DNA from 3 places in the Actinoplanes sp. NBC_00393 genome. Region 1 is predicted to be linked to each of the others. Evidence: riboswitches for the same ligand, from Rfam matches in the RefSeq annotation. Region 1 holds a riboswitch; each other region holds the start of a gene.
The links. A riboswitch is a leader RNA that binds a small molecule or an ion and turns the genes downstream of it on or off. The one in region 1 is predicted to bind cyclic di-AMP.
Positions count from the first base shown of each region.

Region 1 (2,316 bases):
AGGCCGACCTCGGGCTGGCCATGGGTACCGGCACCGACGCTGCGATCGAGGCGTCCGACCTGACCCTGGTCCGCGGTGACCTGATGGCAGCCGCGGACGCGATCCGCCTGTCGCGGCGCACCCTGCGCATCATCAAGAGCAACCTGTTCTGGGCGTTCGCCTACAACGTCGCGGCCCTGCCGCTGGCCGCGGCCGGGCTGCTCAACCCGATGATCGCCGGCGCGGCGATGGCGTTCAGCTCGGTGTTCGTCGTCGCGAACAGCCTCAGGTTGCGCCGCTTCACCAGCATCACGAAGTAGGGCGTACGACAGCGCCGCCTGCACCTCCGCCAAGGACGGGTGCAGGCGGCGCTGTTCGATGCCCGGAACAGTGCGCGGTCGGTTGGGGAGCCGACTCAGACCAGGCGCCGGACCACGTAGTTCTTGCTCCAGATTTTCTGCTTGGTGACCGTCTTGCCGGTTCGCGGCGCGGCCCACATCTTGCCGCCACCGGCGTAGATGCCGGCGTGCGTGCCCTTCGTGCCCTTACGGATGACGATCAGGTCACCGGGGCGGGCGCTGGACTTGGCGACGGCCTTGCCGTACCGCTGCTGCAGGTGGGCCTTGTGCGGCAGCTTCTTGCCCGCGGCCTTTTTGTAGACGTACATCGTGTAGCCGGAGCAGTCGAACCGCTTGGGGCCGGCGGCGCCGAACTTGTACTTCTTGCCCTTGTGCTTCGCCGCTTCGTTCATGACCCGGTTCGCGGCCGCCTTGGACGCCGCCGCCTTGGACTGGGCGGCCTGGGACGCCGCCGCCTTGGCGGTGATGCCGGTCTGGCTGAACGCCACGCTGGTCTGGGAGGACACCTGTGTGGTGGCGACCGTCGCGGCGGAGGCGGACTGTGGTGTGCCGAGCCCGCCGGTCAGAAGACCGAGACCCACGGACAGGGCGAGAGTGCCGACTCCCAGGGTGCGGGTGGGCCGGCTCAGGGTGCTTACGCGCACGGTGAAGGAATCCCTCCGGCACGCCTGCGAGGTTAGCTGTCGGATTCGGGCGCGAAGGTTGCCCGGCCGCACGCTGGCGGCTTCACCCCAAGGTCCTCATGTCCCGGCCGCCGCAGTGCGGCGTGCCGGTCGAGGACCGCTCGTGGTTCCCCCGTCCCTGCCCCCGATTGCCTCATGACTCGTCATGCGGGTTGTGCCGCCGGACCGGGGCAGGGTTCGGCGTGGTCCAGGTCGGCACGACCGGCGAGCCTGTGCCCGCCGCCCCTCCTTGATAGCCCAGTCGGCGCCGATCCCGGCTCCCGGAGGTGATCACACTCAGTGACTGGCGTGTCGGGACGTGTCCGATTTGGAAGACCGGTGCGAGGTTTGTCGACACGGGCTGCTCATGCATGGCGAACCGAGAGTGTTTTTGATCTGTGAAAGGGAACACTCCATCTCGTACGTGGCAGCTGTGGGTGGCCCCGGCAGTGTTCCCCGGTTTGTCGCGTCCGACGCGACTGCCGGTCGGTCGATCGTGGCCGACCGTCCGACGCTCGCCGCCCGAACCGATGGCCATCCCTGAAGCAAGGGGTCAGGTGTGAGTGCCCGGATGGTGTCCGTTGCGGCGACGACCTCGCCCAAGGCGGTCGGTGCGCCGATACAACCGAGCTGCAACCACCGGACCTTTCAACCGGCCGTGCCGTCGAGCGATGAGGCAGACCCGATCAACCGCATCGCCCGACCACGAAGTCTCACCCATGATGGCGGCCGATCGGCGTTCAAAATCTGTGAGAGGCAGGCTGTGAGAAATCGCTTCGTCCCGTCTGCCCCGGGCACGGGCACGTCGCCCCGCGGCGGGCGTGCCGGGAGGCTGATCGTCGCGCTCGTGGCGCTGACCCTGGCCGGAGGCGCGAGTTTCGGCGCTGCGCCCGCATACGCGGCCACCATGGCGCAGCGGCAGGCGATCGCGGGTGGCTACACCGTTTCGCCGGCCACCGGCGGCTTCACCCGGGCGGTGCTCGCCGCTGATGCCACCACCGCGGCCTTCCAGGACCGCTTGGACGACGCTTTGCAGCACATGCTGGACACCGTGCTCGGCCCCGGCCGCTCGACGGTCACCACCAACGTGGAACTCGACCTCGACCAGGTCGCGACCTCCAGCACCACCTACCAGCAGGATCCGTCCGCCGGCGCTCTGTCCGAACGGATCAGCGAGCGCTCCTACATCGGCGACAACGGCGGCACCCGGCACGACAGCAGCAGTGCGTCGCGCGTCAACGCCCTCGACGAACTGCACGAGACCCGCCGTGAAGCCCCCGGCGACATCATCAGACTGAGCGTCGCCGTCGTCGTCG
Region 1 covers NZ_CP107942.1:8,200,644-8,202,959, reverse strand. Annotated here, with positions in the region: gene OHA21_RS37940 (heavy metal translocating P-type ATPase) at 1-299, shown strand, start outside; gene OHA21_RS37935 (C40 family peptidase) at 395-982, opposite strand; cyclic di-AMP (ydaO/yuaA leader) riboswitch at 989-1,115, opposite strand; gene OHA21_RS37930 (flagellar M-ring protein FliF C-terminal domain-containing protein) at 1,560-2,316, shown strand, end outside.

Region 2 (2,316 bases), 720 kb from region 1:
GGACTCCTCGCTCTCGGCCTGTATCCAGGCCGTGCTGGCGGCCGAGACCGGCCATCTGGAGCTGGCCCACGACTACCTGGGCGAGGCCGCCCTGATGGACCTGCACGACCTGCACCGCAACGCGCGGGACGGCGTGCACGTGGCCTCACTGGCCGGGTCGTGGATCGCGCTCGTCGCCGGCCTCGGCGGCATGCGTGACTTCAACGGTCAGCTGAGCTTCGCCCCGCGCCTGCCCAGCCGGATCAACAACCTGGAGTTCTCGCTGCTCTGGCGCGGCCTGCGGCTGCGGGTGAACGTGACCTCCGAGGAGGTCACCTACTCGCTGCGCAACGGTGGTGGCCAGGCCCGGCTCACCCTGCTGCACCACGGCAAGGAGCTCGAGGTGACCCAGGTGCGGCCGGTGACGATGGCGATCCCGCCGCCGCTGCCGGTGGGCCCGGCGCCGTCGCAGCCGGCCGGCCGGGCGCCGGTGCGCCGCGCCGTGCACTGATCGACGAAAATGGCCCCCGCCCGATGGGCGGGGGCCATTCATATGCCTGCTAGAGCATCGAGACGTGCACGTGGTCGGTGTGGTCACTGACCCCGCTGTACGCACGCCAGCCGGTTGCCGGGAACCAGATCTGCTTGTACCAGATCACGTAGTAGATGCCGAGCTTGTCGGCGTTGCGCACCAGGAACGCCGTCAGGTTGTTGCCGTACTTCATCTCGTCGTTGCTGTCCGCCGAGGAGAAGCCGCTCTTCTGTAGGGACCAGTCGCAGGCCCGGCCCTTGGGGTGCTCGAACGGTCCGCCGTTGCGGTGGCAGCCGACGAAGCGTTTGAAGCCGGCTTTGCGGACTTCCTTGTACATGTGCAGGGTGCGCTTGGTCACACAGCCGCTGGTGGTCTCGTCCTTCTCCGTGCAGCCCTCCGCCGAGAAGCCACCGTCGGCGTTGCGCGGGGCTGCCTCGGCGGGCTTGGACTTGGCGTCGACCAGACCGTCGGTGATGGTCCGGTTGATGCCGGTGCCACCGCCGAGCAGGTCGATCTGCTTGTCGGCGGCCGCCTTCTGCTTCGTCAGCGCGGTCAGCTGCTGCTGCTCGTTCTTGAGCTCGGCGTCAAGGGCCGCCTTGCTCTCGGTGACCGTGGCGATCGCCGAGTTCAGCTCGCGCAGCTTGCTGTCGTGCAGCTTGTTGATCTCCTCGAGGGAGATCGCCTTGCTCATGAAGTCGTTCGACGTGCTCGCGTTCAGCAGGAAGCCGACGGCGCTGAGGTTGCCGACCTGATATTGCTGCTGGGCGATCGAGTTGACCTCGGGAATCAGGGCGTCGCGTCGCCCCTCGGCAGCCTTCATCTCGGCCGCCAGCTTCTTCTGGTTCTTTCGGGACGCATTGACGGCGGCCTTGGCGTTGACGAAGCGACGGTTGGTCGACTCCATCATGTCCGACATCAGCGCGTCCGGTTCGTCCTCGGCAGATGGCGAACTGCCACCGGGTGCCGCGGCCGCGGATGTGGCGGGGGCCACAAACAATGCGACAGCCACGAGCGGTGCCAGGGCAAGTGTCAGCCACCGGCGGGGACTTACGGTCATCAACAGTTCCTTCCTTGTCACCGCCGACCGAGTTAGCTGACGGGTTCGGGACGGAAGCAATCCCTACCGCATTACGCGGATTCACCCCAGTGACCTGGTTCCCCGGCTCGCCTTTCGGCGATTGGGCGGCGGCCTGCCGGCAACTCGGGGGCGGTGCCGTCCTGGCAGGACCGGCGGCCAGTTTACCCGAGATATCGCCGCGCATCAGGACCCACGGAACCGTCAAATTCGTTACCGGGCAACGACTTTCTGTAATCAGATCACCTGCCGTGTGCGACCAATTGCCGTGCGTACGAGAACTGTCGATCTGTCGATGTAGTGGGTATGGTCGGAGCCGGTTCCCGACCGGGGACCGCCGCCTAATCGCCGTTACGGCGAGCCGGGGAACCACATTCTCCGGGGTGAATCCGCGTTCCGCGGTAGGGATTTCCTTCGTCCCGAACCCGTCAGCTAACCCGGCCGGCGGCCGACGGAAGGAAATGCCTGTGCAGGATCAGACTGCGCGGCGATTAGCACCGCTGCTGGCGGTGCTCGTCGCCGTGTGCGGGCTGGCCGTCGCCGCGACGCCGGCCACCGCGGCCCCCCGCCCCCTCGCCGCCCCGGGCGACACCGGTGACGACGGTGAGGGTGGTTCCAAGTCCCTCGTCGAACAACTCGAAGCGGCCTCCAGCGGTTTCGTGGAGGCGAAGGCCAAGCTCAAGAAGTCCCAGAAGCGGCAGACCGACCTGGCCGCCGAGATCAAGCGGCT
Region 2 covers NZ_CP107942.1:8,916,196-8,918,511, forward strand. Annotated here, with positions in the region: gene OHA21_RS41290 (glycoside hydrolase family 65 protein) at 1-490, shown strand, start outside; gene OHA21_RS41295 (coiled-coil domain-containing protein) at 540-1,427, opposite strand; cyclic di-AMP (ydaO/yuaA leader) riboswitch at 1,575-1,706, opposite strand; cyclic di-AMP (ydaO/yuaA leader) riboswitch at 1,915-2,049, shown strand; gene OHA21_RS41300 (coiled-coil domain-containing protein) at 2,048-2,316, shown strand, end outside.
Region 2: another riboswitch for cyclic di-AMP. It lies ahead of OHA21_RS41295 (coiled-coil domain-containing protein); the one in region 1 lies ahead of OHA21_RS37935 (C40 family peptidase).

Region 3 (2,316 bases), 4.0 Mb from region 1:
AAATGCGAAACGGCCGCTGCCCGATGCTGACAGCGACCGTTTCGTGGAGTGCTCTAGCCCGGTCGGCGATAGCCAGCGATCGGGCCGCGATCGATCGACGCCATCCGCACGTGGTCGCCCGTGTGCGGCGCGTGCACCACCTTGCCGCCGCCGATGTAGAGGGCGACGTGGTGCAGGTCCGAGTAGTAGAAGACCAGGTCACCCGGCTTCAGCTCGGCACGGCTGACCGGTGAGGTGGATCCCCACTGGTCTTTCGTGTAGTGCTCGAGGTGGACGCCGACCGAACCCCAGGCCTCCTGCGTCAGGCCTGAGCAGTCGTAGCTGTTCGGGCCGTTGGAGCCGAAGACGTAGGGCTTGCCGATCAGGTCGCACGCCTTCTGGGCCGCGCGACCACCCTTGTCGTTGGTGTACGTCACCGGGCACGGACCGGTCCGCAGCGGGCCGTCGTTGACGTCCGCCGTGCCGTACGCATCGATCCGCAGCTGCTGGAGGTCCTCGATCTCGCCCTCGATCGTCGTCTTCTTCGACGCCAGATCCTTGTCACGGACGGCGATCTCGGAGGCGAGCTGGTCCACCTTCGCCTTGTCGGCTGCGTACTTGTCGCGCAGCCGCGCCACGTCGGCGATCGACTGCTCCCGGTTGTAGGCCAGCTGGTCGAGGAGGGTGAGCTTCTCGGTCAGGCCGTCCGGGTCGCCACTCATGATCGCGTTGAGCGCGCTCGGCGGCCCCTGCATGTAGGCGTCCACCGCGAGGCCGCGGACCTCGACCATGGCGGCGTCCACCTGGGCCTGCAGCGGGGCCAGGGTCTTCTCCAGCTGTTTCTGCTGCTTCTGCAGCTTCTTCAGCTTGCCGTGGACGTCGTTGTACTGCTCGATGACGGGTTCGAGCTTGTTCCACTCCGTATCGATCTTCTTCTCGATGTCGGAGGGGGTGGGCTCGGCGTGGGCAACGGCCGATCCGGTGAGCACGAGCCCAGCCGCGGCCACGGCGCAGATCAGGCCGCGCACAATCCGTTTCACGAAGGTGCGTTGTCCTTTCTTCCCACTCGGCCGCCGACCGGGTTAGCTGACGGGTTCGGGCGGGAAGCGCGCCCGGCCGCGTCGCCGCGGCTTCACCCCGGTTACCTGGTTCCCCGGTTCGCCCTCGCGGGCGACTAGGCGGTGGCTCGTCCAGATCGGCCGGATGGCCGATGGGGGGCTGTCGAACCGGGGACCACCGTACTCGGATCAAGGACGTAACTGAAGCGTGCCCACGTGGCGAAACCGTCCGCGCTTCGTCGGCTACTTTGCGTGATCAGAACGGCCAAGTGTTCAGGGCTTTGCCGAGCCAGGGGACGACCAGGACTACGGTGGGTAACACGAGTAGGCCTACCGCGGCGGTGGTCGCGGCGACGGTCAGTGTCGTGGAGCTACGGTCCGGGCCGTCCAGCCGGGCCAGGCGCCGGCGACGTGATTCACCCTCCGGGTCGGCGGCCACCTCCTCCGCCAGGGGGACGGCGTCGGCGAGACGAGCAAGCGCGGCCCGCAGCGGCGCCGGCCCGGTGCGGCGCCGCGCGGCATCATCGGCCACCATCTCCAACAGCAGGTGTACGGCGTCCAGCGGCGCCCTGCTCCGCAGCGGCCGGGGCACCGCCCGGTAGAACGCGGTGAACGACTCCATCACCAGCTCGTGCTTGTGCCGCAGGTGGGCGCGCTCGTGGGCGAGGACCGCGTCGACCTGTTCGGGGTCGAGCACCTGCAGGACGCCGTCGCTCAGGACCACGCGGGGGTCCCGGCCGGGGACGCAGTACGCCATCGGGAGGGGGCCGTCGAGTACGCGTACCTCGCCGCCCTTGATCTCTTCCCGGCGCTCCACCCGGTCGAGCAAGTCGACAAGCATCCGGTGCCGGGCGCGACGGGCCCGGGCCCGGTAGCTGACCCGGCCGAGCGAGATCAGCAGACGGATCACGATGGTCGCGGCCACCGCGAGGGAGAAGATCAGCGCGGCCACGGTCTCCGGGTGACGGGCGCCGGCGGCGCGGGTCACCTCTTCCGGGGCGGCGAGGACGACGCCGAGGGCGCAGAGCACCGCGGTCAGCGTGAGCGCCTGCCAGAGCAGGACGCCGGCGACCGGGGCACGGTCGAGCCAGCGGACGTGCGCCAGGATCCCCGGCGCGATCAGGGAGAGGGCGAGCCCGAGCGCGCCGAGCAGGAGGGCGGTCACCGCTCGGGGTTGCGCGCCGCTTCGATAGCCGCCTTGAGAGCGTCCGGGGGCAGCTGACCGACGAAGTACGCCAGGGCGGCGTCGCGGTCGGGGGTGGCGCTGAGCGCGTCGAGC
Region 3 covers NZ_CP107942.1:783,803-786,118, reverse strand. Annotated here, with positions in the region: gene OHA21_RS03515 (C40 family peptidase) at 54-1,019, opposite strand; cyclic di-AMP (ydaO/yuaA leader) riboswitch at 1,036-1,170, opposite strand; gene OHA21_RS03510 (M56 family metallopeptidase) at 1,294-2,202, opposite strand; gene OHA21_RS03505 (BlaI/MecI/CopY family transcriptional regulator) at 2,199-2,316, opposite strand, start outside.
Region 3: another riboswitch for cyclic di-AMP. It lies ahead of OHA21_RS03515 (C40 family peptidase); the one in region 1 lies ahead of OHA21_RS37935 (C40 family peptidase).